One region of the Paenarthrobacter sp. 22069 genome, then DNA from elsewhere that is predicted to be linked to it. Evidence: predicted binding sites of a transcription regulator. Region 1 holds the regulator's gene; each other region holds the start of a gene.

Evidence for each region. Region 1 encodes Rex, which represses fermentation and respiration genes when NADH is low (regulators of the CRP and FNR family bind a similar motif). Its sites were predicted from a motif close to CTTGTGAANNNNTTCACAAG; they were not measured.
Region 2: ACTJK0_RS13325 (glyceraldehyde-3-phosphate dehydrogenase) is a predicted target of Rex. The motif match lies at 2,573-2,592, and genes of this name have one in related genera.
Region 3: araB (ribulokinase) is a predicted target of Rex. The motif match lies at 934-953, and genes of this name have one in related genera.

The regions. Positions count from the first base shown of each region.
Region 1 covers NZ_JBQEQF010000003.1:109,868-115,589, forward strand. The annotation lists gene ACTJK0_RS03290 (3-deoxy-7-phosphoheptulonate synthase) at 1-369, shown strand, start outside; gene ACTJK0_RS03295 (helix-turn-helix domain-containing protein) at 514-726, shown strand; gene ACTJK0_RS03300 (30S ribosomal protein bS22) at 878-976, shown strand; gene ACTJK0_RS03305 (HAD family hydrolase) at 1,087-1,905, opposite strand; gene ACTJK0_RS03310 (glutaredoxin family protein) at 1,984-2,238, shown strand; gene ACTJK0_RS03315 (redox-sensing transcriptional repressor Rex) at 2,249-2,953, shown strand; gene ACTJK0_RS03320 (hypothetical protein) at 3,028-3,888, opposite strand; gene ACTJK0_RS03325 (YceI family protein) at 4,097-4,645, opposite strand; gene ACTJK0_RS03330 (histidine phosphatase family protein) at 4,872-5,552, shown strand; gene ACTJK0_RS03335 (TlpA disulfide reductase family protein) at 5,606-5,722, shown strand, end outside.
Region 2 covers NZ_JBQEQF010000014.1:132,827-138,548, reverse strand. The annotation lists gene ACTJK0_RS13345 (zinc ribbon domain-containing protein) at 13-750, shown strand; gene ACTJK0_RS13340 (YaaA family protein) at 763-1,527, opposite strand; RNA gene rnpB (RNase P RNA component class A) at 1,584-1,966, shown strand; gene ACTJK0_RS13330 (TspO/MBR family protein) at 2,011-2,544, shown strand; gene ACTJK0_RS13325 (glyceraldehyde-3-phosphate dehydrogenase) at 2,808-4,286, shown strand; gene ACTJK0_RS13320 (hypothetical protein) at 4,361-4,570, shown strand; gene ACTJK0_RS13315 (HNH endonuclease family protein) at 4,696-5,511, shown strand; gene def (peptide deformylase) at 5,552-5,722, opposite strand, start outside.
Region 3 covers NZ_JBQEQF010000016.1:22,376-28,097, forward strand. The annotation lists gene chvE (multiple monosaccharide ABC transporter substrate-binding protein) at 1-828, opposite strand, end outside; gene araB (ribulokinase) at 1,097-2,845, shown strand; gene ACTJK0_RS14075 (L-ribulose-5-phosphate 4-epimerase) at 2,842-3,570, shown strand; gene araA (L-arabinose isomerase) at 3,633-5,153, shown strand; gene ACTJK0_RS14085 (LacI family DNA-binding transcriptional regulator) at 5,207-5,722, shown strand, end outside.

The DNA of each region.
Region 1 (5,722 bases):
AACTACTCCGCGGCCGACGTCGAACGCGCCTCCGGCGAACTGGCCGGCAAGGGGCTCAACCCCCGACTGATCGTGGACGCAAGCCATGCCAACAGCGGCAAGAGCCACCACCGGCAGGCGGAAGTTGCCCTTGAAATCGGTGCCCAGCTTGAGGATCGGGGCGCCGCGGCGCACGCCGTTGCCGGGGTCATGCTGGAAAGCTTCCTGGTGGGCGGAGCCCAGAACCTGGACGTAGCGGAGCATGCCGCCGGGCGGTCCGGGCTGGTGTACGGCCAGAGCGTCACGGATGCCTGCATGGACTGGGACGTTTCCGCGTCCGTCCTGCAGCAGCTGGCGGCATCGGCGGCGAAGCGGCGGCAGTCGAAATAGGGGGTTTTACCTACTTTCACATCTGCCACATGAACATCTAGAGTATCTTCTTAGGTGGTTGGTGGATGGCTCAGCATCGGAACACCGCATTGGCACGTACCTGGGGTCACTGTTGTCCATCCGTCAGCAAAGGAAAATAGGGAAATGTCGGCAGAACAGAACTTCTCCAACGCGAAGTTCCTGACCGTGGCTGAAGTAGCCGAGGTCATGCGAGTCTCCAAAATGACTGTTTACCGGCTGGTGCATTCCGGCGAAATGCCGGCAGTGCGCTTTGGCCGCTCCTATCGCGTCCCCGAAAACGCCGTCGAGCAGTACCTCAAGGGTGCTGTGGTGGACGGCCACACCGAGACAGCTTGAGAGGGCTTGTCCTGAGCCGCTCCCGATAGGCGGTACCCTGTTAAGGAACGTTTTACGTCATTGTAAGAATCTGTCAGTTGTTCAGTTCGTAGCTTTGTCCACGGACATTCTCCATCAGACAGGTACTGCATCTAGTTTGTAAGGAACTTTCGTGGGTTCAGTTATCAAGAAGCGTCGCAAGCGTATGGCCAAGAAGAAGCACCGCAAGCTGCTTCGCAAGACCCGTCACCAGCGCCGCAACAAGAAGTAGCAATACTTCCAGCAGCGTGGACATGCCCGTCGCCTTCAAGGCGGCGGGCATTTTCGTTTGTCCGGGCATTTTCGTTTGTCCGGGCAGTTCGGTTTGTCGTGCGGGAGCGGCTATCCGCGCGGGCCGCGGATGCGGGCGAAGCCCTTCCAGAGGCCGTAGACGGCACCGCCGAAGGTGGCCGCCTTGAGGCCAAGGGTGGCTGCACGGCGGCCGGCACGGAAATCGTAGACCGGCCAGTTCCGGTCCCGGGCGTGGCGGCGGAGCTTCGCGTCCGGATTGATGGCCACCGGATGCCCCACAAGGGAAAGTAACGGAACGTCATTGTAGGAATCGCTGTATGCCCAGCAGCGCTTGAGGTCCAGGTCCTCCTCATCGGCGATGGCCTGCACGGCCACGGCCTTGGCCGAGCCATGCAGGATGTCCCCCACCAAACGGCCGGTGTACATGCCCTCGGAAACTTCGCCCACCGTTCCCAGGGCCCCGGTCAGTCCCAGGCGGGTGGAGATCACCGTGGCCACCTCGATGGGCGTTGCGGTCACCAGCCAGACGCGGCGGCCCACCCGGAGGTGCTGCTCGGCCAGTGCCTTGGCGCCCGGCCAGATCCGGGACGCGATCATTTCGTCGTAGACCTCTTCACCGAGCGCCTTGATATCGTCGACGGTGATGCCGGCGGCGAGGGTCAGGGCCGAGTCCCGGACGGCGTGGACGTCGTCGATGTTTTCCCCGCGGGCAACGAACTTGAACTGCTTCCATGCGAAGCCGGCGGCCTGGGCCAGGGTAAACGCGCCGCGCTGGTGCATCTTCCGTGCCACGTGGAAGAGGCTGGCGCCCCGCATCAGCGTGTTGTCCACGTCGAAGAACGCCGCCTCAGCGGGCTGCGGCGCAACGGCCGGCCGCGTGACTACGGCGACATATTTCTCCTCGGGCATGGTCCCGAGTCTAGTCAATTAGGTGGCCCGCCGCCGTCGGCGTCACCCGCACGCCGCGAACGGCGATACCGTTAAGCCATGGCTACACCGCGCGTCGTCCTGGTCACCAAAGCTGACTGCCACCTTTGCGAGGAGGCGCGCGACGCCGTCGGGCGGGTTACGGCCGCCCTGGGCCTTACGTGGAGCGAAGAGTTGGTGGACAACCAGCCCGAACTTCGTGAACGCTACGCCGAAGAGATCCCGGTGGTGCTGGTGGACGGCGTGCAGCGAGACTTCTGGAAGATCGACGAGGCCCGGCTGGAACGCGTGCTGCAGCGCGCCATGGCCCGGTAGGGGAGCGCCAGTGACGTCCTTGGATTCCACGTCCCAGCCCGTGCCCGGCTTTCCGGATGCCGCGGGCACTGCGGCCAAGCAGATCCCGCCTGCCGCCGTGGCCCGGCTGACGCTCTACCTCCGGGCCCTGAACACCCTCCTGGCCGAGGGCGTCGAGCGGGTCTCCTCCGAATCCCTGGCGGAAGCCTCCGGCGTCAGTTCATCAACGCTCCGCAAGGACCTCTCGCACGTGGGGTCCTACGGCACCAGGGGAGTGGGCTACGAGGTTCAGTACCTCAGCAGGCACATCGCCGCCGCCCTGGGGCTGACCCATGACTGGAAAGTGGCCATCGTCGGCGCCGGAAACCTGGGCAAGGCGCTGGCACGGTACGGCGGCTTCGAATCCCGGGGCTTCGACGTCGTGGCGATTTTCGACGCCGACCAGATGGTGGTGGGTAATGAGGTGGGGTGGCTGCGCGTCAGCGACGTCGCCGACCTCGAAACAGTCCTGCACCGCACCGGAGCCAACATGGTGGTGCTGGCCCTGCCGGCGGCAGTGGCCCAGGGGGTCTGCGACCGGGTAGTGGCGGCCGGCGTACGCAGCGTCCTGAGCTTCGCTCCCGTCATGCTGCAGGTTCCCGAGGGGGTCAACCTGCGCAAGGTGGATATGGCCACCGAACTGCAGATCCTGGCCTACCACGCCCAGCGCGCCCAGGCACCAGGGCAGACGGCCTAGCCGCGGGTTAAACGTAAACGGCCCGGGAAGCATTGCTGCTTCCCGGGCCGCCTGTCTACCGGCAGAGGTGCCGGTTACCGACCGTAGGGGTTGCCGAAGCCGCCGGAATACGGGTTGGCGAAGGGCTGCTGCTTACGGAAATACGGCGCAGCCGCCGGCAGATACAGCAGCACAATGGCGGCGATGCCCAGGACGCTCCCGATCGTTCCGAAGCTTGGAACCCCGAACAGGCCTAGCACGGACAAGGCCGCAAACACCGTTCCCAGGATCCTGGCCCAGTTCTTGCCCTTGCGGACGAAGAAGGCCACCAGCAGGTACAGGGCCGCGCCGATGATCGCAAACACGATCAGGGTGCCGGCAATGACGCCCTTGATGTCGTTATACGTGACTCCCGAGGCGCCTCCCGCCGCCATCTGCTGCTCGAAAACCCGCTGGAACTGGGGATCATCGAGCTGCGTCAGGCCGACAAGCATTGAGACGACGAAAATCACGGCTGAAGCGATCAGCAGCCAGAACGAGATGTTCACCAGCTGCGGGATGCCGTTGCTTCCGGCCGGCTGGGGCTGTTCCGAAGGGTACTGGCCGTAGGGGGACTGGCCGTACGGCGACTGGCCATACTGTGATTGGCCAAACTGCCCGGCCCCTTGCCCGTAGCCCGGAGCCTGCGGCGCATTCTGCCCATAGGGGGAACCGTACTGGGGCGCGTTCTGGCCATATTGAGGCGCCGCCGGCGGCTGGTTCTGCCCGTACTGGGGCTGGCTCTGGCCATACTGCGGTGCGTTCTGGCCGTATTGTGGCGCGTTTTGGCCGTAGCGCGGCTGGGACCCGGGCTGCTGGCTTCCGGGCTGGCCGGTTCCGGCCTGGTCATTCCCCGTTTGGCCGTTGCCGGAATGCGGGTCTTGGGGTGTGGGAGGTGGGACGGGAGGAGTACTCATGGGCGTTCCTTCTGCAGGTCGGGATCCAGGTAGGCTGCCGGGAATCGGTCCTCAGCCGTCCCCCCAGCATGGCTTAGGTCCACCGTACCCCCGGCGGGCGGCGTTGTGGGCGATTCGTCCGGTATCCGTGCAGGTGGCTGCCCTTAAACAGGGGACCCCGGCGCCAAGCCCTGGAGGCCTGGTGCCGGGGAAGGCCCGGGAAGGGTGATTATGCTGCAGGGGCGATGAACGCGAGTTCCAGGTTGATGGCAACCTTGTCGCTGACCAGCACGCCGCCGGTTTCCAGCACGGCGTTCCAGGTAAGGCCGAAGTCCTTGCGGCTGATGGTGGTCTCAGCAGAGACGCCGGCGCGGGTGTTGCCGAAGGGGTCGACGGCAACACCGTTGAACTCGGTTTCCAGGGTTACCGGGCGGGTGACACCCTTGATGGTCAGGTCACCGGTGAGTTCGTAGCTGTTGCCCTTGGCCACCAGTCCGTTGGAGACGAAGGAGATCTCCGGGAACTTCTCCACGTCGAAGAAGTCCCCGCCCTTGACGTGGCCGTCGCGGTTGGCGTCGCCGGAGTCGAAGCTGGCGGTCTTGATGGTGGCGCTGATCCGGGACGCGGCCACATCCTCTGCGAGATCGAGCGTGGCGGCAGCCTCGGTGAACTGGCCCCTGACCTTGCTGATGCCTGCGTGGCGGACAGTGAAGCCGATTTCGCTGTGCGAGTTGTCCAGGGTCCAGGTGCCGGTGGTGACGTCTGCGGGAAGTGCCATGATGTTGCTCCTTTGAAAATGTGTATGTCGTTCTGCTGTAGAACCTTTGTCGGTTGAAGCCTCATCAGTTGAAGCCTCAACCATCTTGCTGCATCCAGTATAAACATGCATTTGCATCTTTTGTTCCCGGCTTCGGAACATTTCTTCAAAAACTTCAGTTCTACTGTTTGTAGAAAGCAGCTGCGATGATTTCGGATCGCACGCCATCTTTGAGAAACTGGTAAACATGCCCCAAGCCACTGTCCATCTGCTCCGCCACGGCGAGGTCCATAATCCCGACGGCGTGCTCTACGGGCGGCTTCCCGAATTCCACCTCTCCGAGCTGGGGCAGGAGATGGCCCGGACCCTTGCCGAGCACTTCCGGCAGCGCGCCGCGCGAGGCGCCCGGATCACCTACCTGGCCGCCTCCCCGCTGGAGCGTGCGCAGGAAACCGCGCGTCCGACGTCGGAAGCCCTGCGCCTGCCGGTCCACACGGACCAGCGGATCATCGAGGCCGAAAACTACTTCGAGGGCATCAAGGTCACCCAGGCGGAACTGCGCCGGCCGAGGCACTGGCCGCACTTGGTTAACCCGCTGCGGCCGTCCTGGGGGGAGCCCTACAAGCAGCAGGCGGCAAGGATGGCTGAAGCTGCGCGGGATGCGCGGCTTCGGGCCATCGAACTGGCCGACGGCGATTTTGGCGCCGGCGGTCCGGAGGCCATCCTGGTGAGCCACCAGTTGCCTATCTGGGCAGCCCGGCTGAGCGCCGAAGGCCGGCCCCTCTGGCACGACCCCCGCAAGCGCGAGTGCACCCTGACATCCGTTACGTCCCTGGTTTTCGCTGACGACGGCTCGCTGCTGCGGGTCGAGTACAACGAACCCGCGGCGTCCCTTCTTCCCGGTGCCGCCAGCACCCCTGGAGCCTAGCAGTGAGCTATAACAACCTTCCCTCCCGCCGCGGCCTGCTGGCCGCCGGCGGCATGGCCCTGACCGCGCTGACCCTTGGCCTGTCCGGCTGCGCCCAGGAGGATGCGCTTGCCAAGCAGGCAAAGGCGGGGGACAACAAGAACTACGTTGCCGGCGATGGCTCGGTCACG
Region 2 (5,722 bases), on a different contig from region 1:
GCGGAGGTAACAGTGGCCAAGGCAGCACCGGCGGAACAGTTGAAATTGCTCGAACTGCAGGGCCTGGACGCCAAGCTCAAATCCCTGGCCACCCGCCGCCGCTCGCTGGAAAACGACCCCCGCATCAAGGACCTTGAGGCCGCGCTGTCCGTAGCGAACGGGGAACTGGGCGCAGCAAAGGTGGCCGTGCACGACGCCGAAGCCGCGCTGAAGCGGGCGGAGGCCGACGTCGAGCAGGTCGCCTCACGGATCGAACGCGACGAAGCCCGGCTCAACAGCGGCACCGGACTGTCCAAAGACCTGGTGGCTCTGCAGAAGGACATTGCCTCGCTCAACAAGCGGCGCTCGGACTTGGAGGATGTGGAGCTCGAAGTCCTGGAGCAGCTGGACACGCTGCGGGCGCGGCAGGCGGCGCAGCAGCAGATCGTTGACGACATCCAGGGTTCCTTCGGCACCATCAGGGCCGAACTGGATGCGGCGCTGGCAGAGGTGGAAACGGAAGCCTCCGGGCTGCGGGCCCAGCGGAGCGAATTCGCAGCAGGGCTGGATGGCGGCCTGCTCAGCGTCTACGAAAAAACCCTGGCCCGGCGGGGTGTGGGCGCGGCACGGCTCTTCCACGGCACCTCCGAAGCCTCCGGCATGAGGCTCAGCCCGGGCGACCTCGCTGAAATCAAGGCGGCCGCGCCCGAGGACATTGTTTTCTGCCCCGACTCCGGAGCCATCCTGGTCCGCTCCGACGAGTGGTCCTGACTGCCGGGGCAATCAGCCAGGCAGGATGATGTTCAGGGCATGCGGCTTCCGGGCCATGGCCGGTACCAGCTCCGCGTCCCACTTTTCGCGGGCGGCCTTCAGGAGGTCCGACGGCGTCTCCGGGGCTTTTCCGCGCCGCGTCAGCAGGTGGCGCGCCAGTTCGCCCCGGGTGTGCTTGGCGAAATGGCTCACCACCTTGCGGACGCCGCCTGCCTCCGTGAAGACATTGACCGACACGGTCTGGCCGGGCGGCGGCGCCCACGCGGCGGCATAGGTGCTGGACCGGCAGTCCACCAGCAGGTGGTCCTCGGCCGCGGGACCCAGCGTTTCGCCGAGCTGCGCCTTCCAAAATGGAGCCAGCCGGCCGACGTCGGGCAGTGCCGCGGCCATGGACAGCCGGTAGGCCGGCACACGGTCGGCGAAGCGAAGGGCGCCCCACAGGGCCGAAACCACCAGCACTGACGCGTCCGCCTTGCGCCGCTGCGCCGGCGTCAGGCTCCGGTAGCCGAGGGCGTCGTACAGGACGCCCGAGTAGATGCTGTGTGCGGGGGCGGCAGGCTCGGCGTGCAGCCGGGTATTGCGTTCGACGTCGTCACGCAGCGAGGCGCCGACCCCCAGCAGGGCGAGGGCGTCCTGGTGGGCGCTGGCCGTCCCCAGGGCTTCCAGGACTTTGGCGCGGTACGGGTTGAGTTCCGGAAAGCCCAGGGAGGACCAGTCGACGGCGGGTCCGCTGAGGGCGGGCGTCTTGCCTTCGGAGGGGGGAAGCAGAATCAGCACCGTCCGATCCTACCGGCGACAAAAGCGGCGGCCTGCCCCGGTAGACTGGACGCGGATGGGACAGCCAGACGGCCGCGCGTCACGCAAGTGGCTCGAGGAACGTCCGGGCTCCGCAGGGCAGGGTGGTGGGTAACACCCACTCGGGGTAACCCGCAGGCCAGTGCCACAGAAAACAGACCGCCTGCAGTTCCGGTTCCGGCCGGGGCAGGTAAGGGTGAAACGGTGGTGTAAGAGACCACCAGCTTCCCGGGTGACCGGGAAGGCTAGGTAAACCCCACCCGGAGCAAGGCCAGACAGGACACGTTCGAGGGCTGCCCGCCCGAGTGTCCGGGTAGGCCGCTGGAGGGTGCCGGCAACGGTACTCGTAGATGGATGGCCGTCGCTCCCTTTCCGGTAACGGCAGGGAGAACAGAACCCGGCGTACCGGCTGTCCCATCCACACCCCCCGTTTGACCCCGGGCTTTGTGTTGGCGATGCTGTACCGTGCCCGTAATTCCTGACACGCATCCAGCATCCCCCAACGGCCTCCCCGGGCTACGTTCCCAGATCATTGCCCTCGCCGGATTCCTGGCGCTGTCTGCTGTGGCCTGGGCCCTCGCCTCGGTTCCCATCATCCTGAACTCGAACGGCTGGTACGCCAGCTCGGAGAGAGCCCCCTGGATGCCGCCGTCGTGGATGTTCCGGACCACCTGGATGCTGCTCTACGCCGGCGTGGCCGTTGCGGCCTGGCGGGTGTGGCGCAAAGGCGGACTGACGGGCGGCGCCCGTGCCGGCTACGTGGTCCAGCTGCTGCTCAACACGGCATGGCCGGTGGCCTTCTTCGGCATGTACCCCATGCTCGGCACGGCGGCCCTCTGGGCTGCGTTCCTGGTTATCTGTGTCCTGGCGGCAACCCTGGCATTCCTCATTCTGCGGTTCGGGCCCGTGGACGCCGCCGCCGGGATCCTGGTGCTGCCCTACTTCTCCTGGCTCGTCTTCTCCGGCAGCCTGAACCTCTATTCGGCCCTCCATAACTGAGGAACGCCCACCTCCGGGCACGGGCGCACGTGTGAGTGATTTCACGCAACACAAATGTGTTCCCTGCACCGGGCCAAATTAGAATGGATTCCGGACGCAGGAGTTCTACCGCCGAAAGTTGCGTCCGCAACCGGCGGTTTTTCTTTGCACGCGATCCAGGTGCCTGGGGGCCATCCCTGCAGGCGCCGGTGCCCCTGGACATCATCAGGTGGCCTACATCTGTGTACGACGACGTACACGGCTGAACCGAGGAAGGTATTTCTGTGAGCCAGACGTCTGATTCTTGTCTTGATACGTGGATGGGCCGGGAGGCCCTCGCCGAGGCCATGATCCCGGTGATCGGCAGGCTGTACCGCGATAACAACGTGGTGACCAGCATCCACGGCCGGAGCCTGATCAACAAGTCCACCATGAACATCCTGAAGGCGCACCGCTTCGCGCGCAGGATGAGCAAGGACGAACTGCTCCTGGAGGAAACGGCGCCCCTGCTCAACACGCTGGCCGGACTCGAACTCGGTGCGGCCGCCATCGACATCGCCCGGCTGAACCAGAAGTTCAAGGAAGAGGGCAACGGCGCCACCCTTGAAGAGTTCCTCCGCGACGAGCTCGCCGAGATCGTGGGCAAGCGGGGCGGCGACGACCGCACCAGCACGGACGTTGTGCTCTACGGTTTTGGCCGCATCGGCCGGCTCCTGGCACGCCTCCTCATCGAAAAGGCCGGTGGCGGCCACGGCCTGCGCCTGCGCGCCATTGTGGTGCGCCGCGGCTCCGACAACGATCTGTCAAAGCGTGCCAGCCTGCTGCGCCGCGACTCCGTCCACGGCTCCTTCGAAGGCACCATCCGCATCGACGAGGCCGCCAACACCATCACGGCCAACGGCGTGCAGATCCAGGTCATCTACTCGAACGACCCCGCCACCATCGACTACACCGCCTACGGCATCAAGGACGCCCTCGTGGTGGACAACACCGGCCGCTGGCGCGATGCCGAAGGCCTGTCCCAGCACCTGCAGAGCAAGGGCGTGGCACGGGTCCTGCTGACCGCACCGGGCAAGGGCGAGCTGAAGAACATCGTCCACGGCATCAACCAGCGGGACATCACCGATTCGGACCGCATCGTGTCCGCAGCGTCCTGCACCACCAACGCCATCACCCCGGTCCTGAAGGCCATCAACGACAAGTTCGGCGTGGTGCACGGCCACGTGGAAACCGTCCACTCCTTCACCAACGACCAGAACCTGATCGACAACTTCCACAAGGGTGACCGCCGCGGCCGGTCCGCCGCCCTGAACATGGTCATCACCGAAACCGGCGCCGCCAAGGCAGTTGCCAAGGCCCTGCCCGAACTCCTGGGCAAGCTCACCGGCAGCTCGATCCGCGTCCCCACTCCGGACGTGTCGCTGGCCATCCTGAACCTCACCCTCGAAAACGGCACCACCAAGGACGAGGTCAACAACTACCTCCGCGAAATGTCGCTGCACTCGGACCTGCGCAAGCAGATCGACTACATCGATTCGCCCGAGGTCGTGTCCACCGACTTCGTGGGCTCCCGCCGCGCCGGCATCGTAGACGGGCTGGCCACGGTCTCCACCGACAAGAACCTGGTCCTTTACGTGTGGTACGACAACGAGTTCGGCTACAGCTGCCAGGTGGTGCGCGTCATGGAGGAGATGGCCGGTGTGAACCCGCCGTCCTTCCCTGCCAAGGAAAGTGCCGCGGCACTCGCCGCGATTGCCGTCTGACCGGTTCCGACACGTTCGGGGAATTCCCGGCTGGTTCTCTGGAATCAGCCGGGAATCGGTACCAGACTTGTGGCATGGACAACGAATCGACACTTCAGCACGAAACCACCCTCGAACACGCCCTCGACGTGGCGAAAGCCAACCACAAGGAAGCGGTGCGGTTGCTTGAGCACGCCCGTGCGGCACACAAGACTGGCGATGTCAGTGAGGACCGCGTCCGCCAGCTTGAGGGGCTGCTGGCCATAGCCGAGGAAGACCTGCGACGGGTAGCCAGGGAGCAATAAGCCAAGGTTCAGCCCCGGCCGTGTGACCCATTACTCGTCCTCAACAGTGTGGATATCAGCGGCCGGGGCATCCCTTTGTCCTAGGCTCTTGGGGTGCCCGACATTCCCCTTCCGGCGTCAGCCCCATGACCATCAAGTGGTCCGCCTACCGCCGCAGCCGGCGCCGTTCCCGGCAGGCCTGGGCGCTCCTCGGCACGGCTGCCGCGGGCATCCTTGCCGTTCTCTTTTGGTTTTTCACCTCCGGCCAGTTTGGCGCAGCAGGCGCCCAGCCGGATGGACCAACAGAAGCGCCCGTTTTCGACAGCCTATGGATGAAGCCGGTCCAGGAGCCCCGCCCGGTGCCGGAGGGCACCGCCCTCGCGGCCCTGGACGGCCTCGCCGTGAAGGGCAGGGCCCCGAACACCGGCTATACCCGCGAGGCTTTTGGCCAGGCCTGGCTGGATGTGGACCGGAACGGTTGCGATACCCGCAATGACATCCTTCGCCGGGACCTGGCCGGCGTGGTCTTTTCCGAGGGCTCCACCTGTAAGGTCACCGCCGGCCATTTCCGGGAACCTTATACAGGCCGGGACACCGACTTCCGCCGCGGACAGGACAGCAGCCGAGCGGTCCAGATAGACCATGTGGTGGCACTGGGCGACGCCTGGCAGAAAGGGGCTCAGGGCCTTAACCCCATGGAACGGCAGAGCCTCGCGAACGACCCCCTGAACCTCGTCGCGGCGGACGGGACGGCGAATCAGCAAAAAAGCGCCGGCGACGCCGCCACCTGGCTGCCAAAGAACACAGCCATACGCTGCCACTACGTTGCCCGCCAGATCTCGGTGAAGGCGGCCTACGGGCTATGGGTAACTCCAGCCGAAAAGGACGCCATGAAAAACGTCCTCTCCTCCTGCCCGCAGCAGCAGACCATCACAGCCCGGCCCGTCCAAACCGCCCGCTGACCCGCGGGGATCCGGAGACGGGCCGTCCGGGAGGACGCGGTCAGTGGCCGAACGGGTCCGGATCAACACCGGGCATCCAGGTCAGCCCCGGAACTCCCCACCCGTTCTTCTTTGCCTGCTTCCTGGCCTTGCGGGAGTAACGGTCAATCAGCCGGTTGACGTACAGCTTGCCGTCCAGATGGTCGTACTCGTGCTGGATCACCCGTGCGAA
Region 3 (5,722 bases), on a different contig from region 1:
GGCGTAGCCGCCGGTGCTGGTGAGGGCCGAGATAATGCCGATGGACAGGCCGTCGTACGGGGAGAGCACACCGTTCAGCTTGGTGCCGGAGCTGTAGGCGGAGGTGATGATGTCCTCCATGCGCTTCTGCGCCACGGGTGCCTGCCACCGCAGGATTGCGGCCTGCTCAAACTTGGTCTGGCCGCTGGGGACCTTCAGGGTGCCGGCATCCATGAACGGCTTCAGGGTGTCCATGGCGCCGGTCCAGAAGAAGTTGGCGTTGTTGTCGTCGGGGCTGCCGGCGAAAAGTTCGACGTTGAAGGGGCCCTTGCCCTCCACCTTCTTGCCGCTGGCATCGAGGAGGCCCAGGCCGGTCAGCAGCGACGTGGCCTGCTGGACACCCACCGTGTAGTTGTCGAAGGTGGTGTAGTAGTCCACGTTCGCCGTGCCGTTGATGAGGCGGTCGTATGCGATGACCTTGACGTTCTGCTCCTTGGCCTTGGCCAGGACGTCGGTCAGGGTGGTGCCGTCGATGGCGGCGATGATCAGGGCCTTGGCGCCCTTGGTCAGCATGTTCTCAATCTGCGACACCTGGGTGGGGATGTCGTCGTTGGCGAACTGGAGGTCAGTCTTGTACCCGAGGTCCTTCAGGGACTTTTCCACGTTGGCGCCGTCGGCAATCCAGCGCTCGGACGTCTGCGTGGGCATCGAGATGCCAACCAGTGAATCGCTTGGCTTCGCCGTACCGCTGGACTCACTGGCTCCGCCGCGGGCGCCGCAACCGGTGGCGCCCACCGTCAGGGCGAGGACAAGGGCCACCGCGCCCATGAGTTTTTTGATTCTCACCATAATCTCCTTCCGCGGCAGCACTGCCGCGAAGTGTTGTTGGACCTGAAAGCAGCGATGCTCGTGGTCCTGGCCACATGGTTGATGTGTCGGTTCAATATAGACTGATTTGTGAACGCTAACAAGAGCAGGCTCCCAGAATGTTCCAAACTGTTGCAGGTTCATTGACTTCTTTGTTGTTAGCGTTCACACTTACTGCAGCACTTAGCTTGACCCCGACCCCTACAACCCCGGTAATGAGGCCGTTGCCTCCCGGGACGGAGGCAACCACATGCCAGACGCGTTGTTCACTTCCAGCTCCGAGCCCCGCCCCGACCATTGCGTCATCGGGGTGGACTACGGAACCCTTTCAGGCCGTGCCGTAGTGGTTCGGGTCCGTGACGGCAAGGAACTCGGCAGCGCCGTCCATGAGTATCCCCACGCCGTGGTGACCGGTTCACTGCCGCGGGACGTGGCGGGCGACGACGGCGCACGGCTTCCCGGGGAGTGGGCGCTTCAGGTTCCCAACGACTACCGGGAGGTCCTGCGCACCGCAGTCCCCGCCGCGGTGGCCGACGCAGGGATCGACCCGGCCGCCGTCGTCGGAATTGCCACCGACTTCACCGCGTGCACCATGGTGCCCGTAAAAGCCGACGGTACGCCGCTGAACGAAGTGGCTGGGTTCGGGAACCGGCCGCACGCCTATGTGAAGCTGTGGCGCCACCATGCCGCCCAGGGGCAGGCCGACCGGATCAACCGGCTCGCCGCCGAACGGGGCGAGGACTGGCTTCCGCGCTACGGAGGTCTGATTTCCTCGGAGTGGGAGTTCGCCAAGGGGCTGCAGCTGCTGGAGGAAGACCCCGAGGCCTACGCCGAGATGGACCACTGGGTGGAGGCTGCGGACTGGATCGTCTGGCAGCTCTGCGGCCGGTACGTCCGGAACGCCTGCACCGCCGGCTACAAGGGCATCTACCAGGACGGCCGGTATCCGTCGGAGGATTTCCTGGCGGCCCTGAACCCCGACTTCAAGGACTTTGTCAGCTCCAAGCTGGAGCACACCATCGGTCGGTTGGGCGATGCCGCCGGCAGCCTCACGGCGGAGGCCGCGGCCTGGACGGGGCTGCCTGAGGGCATCGCCGTGGCGGTGGGAAACGTTGATGCGCATGTGACTGCCCCCGCGGCGAAGGCTGTGGACGCCGGCCAGCTGGTGGCCATCATGGGCACCTCCACCTGCCATGTCATGAACGGCACTGAGCTGCGCGAAGTGCCGGGAATGTGCGGGGCCGTGGACGGCGGCATCGTGCCGGGAATGTGGGGCTACGAGGCCGGCCAGTCAGGGGTGGGGGACATCTTCGGCTGGTTCACCAAGTACGGGGTCCCGCCCGAATACCACCAGGCGGCCAGGGAGGCCGGACTGGGGATCCACGAGTACCTGACCGAACTGGCATCCCGGCAGGCGATTGGGGAACACGGGCTCATCGCCCTGGACTGGCACTCGGGGAACCGCTCGGTCCTGGTGGACCATGAGCTTTCGGGCATCGTGGTGGGCCAGACCCTGGCCACCCGGCCCGAGGACACCTACCGTGCGCTGCTGGAAGCCACCGCGTTCGGGACCCGCACCATCGTGGACGCCTTCCGCGAAGCCGGTGTGCCGGTCAAGGAATTCATCGTGGCCGGCGGCCTGCTCAAGAACAGGCTCCTGATGCAGATCTATGCGGACGCCACCGGTTTGCAGCTCTCTACCATCGGCTCGGAGCAGGGCCCGGCCCTGGGATCGGCGATCCACGCCGCCGTGGCCGCCGGTGAATATGCGGACATCCGCGAAGCCGCCGCAGCCATGGGTGCCGAGCCCGGCGAGGTTTATACCCCTATCCCGGAAAACGTGGCCGCCTATGAGGAACTGTTCCAGGAGTACAAGGCCCTGCACGACTACTTCGGCCGCGGCGGCAATGACATGATGCACCGGCTCAAGGCCATTCAGCGACGGGCGTCCGGCTCGCTCCTGGGTTCCGGCCAGTCTGCCGTGGAGGTGTCCGCATGAGCGCCGGAACCGGAGCTGAAACGGTCATCCTGGAAACCATTGCAAGGATCCGCGCGGAAGTGTGTGCGCTGCACGCCGAGCTGACCCGGTACGAACTGGTGGTGTGGACCGCGGGCAACGTCTCTGCCCGGGTGCCGGGCACCGACCTCATGGTCATCAAGCCCTCCGGAGTCTCCTATCAGGACCTGACTGCGGAGCAGATGATCGTGACCGACCTGCACGGCACCCCCGTCCGGGGCACCAACCTTGGTGGAGGCGGGACCGTCGACTGGGGGAATCCGCCGCTGTCGCCGTCGTCCGATACCGCCGCGCATGCCTACGTCTACCGGCACATGCCCGAGGTGGGCGGGGTGGTGCACACGCACTCCACCTATGCCACGGCGTGGGCGGCCCGGGGGGAGGCGATCCCTTGCGTGCTGACCATGATGGGGGACGAGTTCGGCGGCGAGATTCCGGTGGGCCCTTTCGCGCTGATCGGCGACGACTCGATTGGGCACGGGATCGTGGAGACGCTGAAGAACTCCAATTCGCCGGCGGTCCTGATGCAGAACCACGGTCCGTTCACCATCGGCAAGGACGCCCGGTCCGCGGTGAAAGCCGCCGTGATGTGCGAGGAAGTGGCGCGCACCGTCCACATTTCCCGGCAACTGGGTGACCCGCTGCCCATGTCCCAGGACTCCATCGACTCCCTTTACGCCCGCTACCAGAACGTCTACGGCCAATAAAAAGCACAGGCAGCTAGAAGACACAGGCCAATAACCGGCCCCCGAAACTTTCCAGGAGAATCATGAGTACCGCAGCAAACACCTCCCTCGACGGCTACGAGGTCTGGTTCCTTACCGGCAGCCAGCACCTTTATGGTGAGGAGGTCCTCAAGCAGGTGGCCGCGCAGTCACAGGAGATCGCGAACCAGCTCAATGCGTCCTCCGCGGTTCCGGTCAAGATCGTGTGGAAGCCGGTCCTGACCGACTCGGATGCCATCCGCCGCACCGCTCTGGAGGCCAACGCGGATGACTCGGTCATCGGCGTGACCGCGTGGATGCACACGTTCAGTCCGGCGAAGATGTGGATCTCGGGCCTGGACCTGCTGCGCAAGCCGTTGCTGCACCTGCACACCCAGGCCAACCGCGACCTGCCGTGGGCGGACATCGACTTCGATTTCATGAACCTGAACCAGGCCGCGCACGGTGACCGCGAGTTCGGATACATCCAGTCCCGCCTCGGCATCGCCCGGAAGACCGTCGTCGGGCACGTCTCCAACCCCGAGGTTGCACGCCAGGTCGGGTCCTGGCAGCGGGCCGCCGCAGGGTGGGCCGCCATCCGCACCCTGAAACTGACCCGCTTCGGCGACAACATGCGCAACGTGGCCGTCACCGAGGGCGACAAGACAGAGGCCGAGCTGCGCTTCGGCGTCGCGGTCAACACCTGGTCCGTCAACGAGCTCGCCGACGCCGTGCACGGCGCGGCGGAGGCCGACGTCGATGCCCTGGTGGCCGAGTACGAGGACCTGTACGACGTGGTGCCGGAGCTCCGCGCAGGCGCGGCCCGGCACGACTCCCTGCGCTACGGCGCCCGGATCGAACTGGGCCTGCGGTCCTTCCTCGAAGGGAACGGCTCCGCCGCGTTCACCACGTCCTTCGAGGACCTCGGCGCGCTCCGGCAGCTTCCCGGCCTGGCCGTGCAGCGGCTCATGGCCGCCGGGTACGGGTTCGGCGCCGAGGGCGACTGGAAGACCGCCATCCTGGTCCGCGCCGCGAAGGTGATGGGTGCCGGCCTGCCCGGCGGCGCCTCCCTGATGGAGGACTACACCTACCACCTGGAACCCGGGTCTGAGAAGATCCTCGGCGCGCACATGCTCGAAGTCTGCCCGTCCCTCACGGCAGCGAAGCCGCGGCTGGAAATCCACCCGCTGGGCATCGGAGGCAAGGAAGACCCGGTCCGGCTGGTGTTCGACGCCGATGCCTCCCCGGGTGTCGTGGTCGCCCTGTCCGACATGCGGGACCGTTTCCGCCTGGTGGCCAACGCCGTCGACGTCGTCCCCCTGGACCAGCCGCTGCCCAACCTGCCCGTGGCCCGCGCCCTGTGGGAGCCGAAACCGGACTTCGCCACCTCCGCCGCCGCCTGGCTCACCGCCGGCGCCGCCCACCACACTGTGCTCTCCACCCAGGTGGGCATGGACGTGTTCGAGGACTTCGCCGAGATCGCCAAGACGGAACTGCTCACCATCGACGAAGGCACCACCATCCGCCAGTTCAAGAAGGACCTGAACTGGAACGCTGCCTACTACAAACTGGCCGGCGGCATCTGACCCGTGGCGCGGCTGAGGACGGGGCGCCCGCGGCGGCCACGGGAAAGACCCCTGTGACCCCTGGCGGGCAGCGCCGGCTGCCGAGGCTTGAGGACGTGGCAGGGCTGGCCGGGGTCTCGCACCAGACGGTATCCCGGGTGGTCAACCGGCATCCCAACGTCAGCCCGACCACCCGGGAAAGGGTGGAAGCGGCGATCCTGGAGCTGGGGTACCGCCGCAACACCGCAGCCAGGAGCCTGGTTACCCGGCGCTCGCAGACCATCGGAGTCCTGGGCAGCGAGCTCTCGCACTACGGTCCCGCCAATACGCTGCTGGGGGTGGAACGCGCTGCACGGGACGCGGGCTACTTCGTGAGCGTCGCTGCGCTGCGGGAGGTCCACCGTGACGCGATCCTGGACGCCGTGGGTCATTTCCTGGACCAGTCGGTGGACGGGATCGTGGTGATCGTGCCGCACCTGGCCACGCTGGCCGCGCTCGCGGAACTTCCCATCGGAGTGCCGGTAGTCGCCGTGGGGCCGGACGGAAACGACACCGTGGGCGGGGTCAGGGTGGACCAGCGCCGCGGCGCC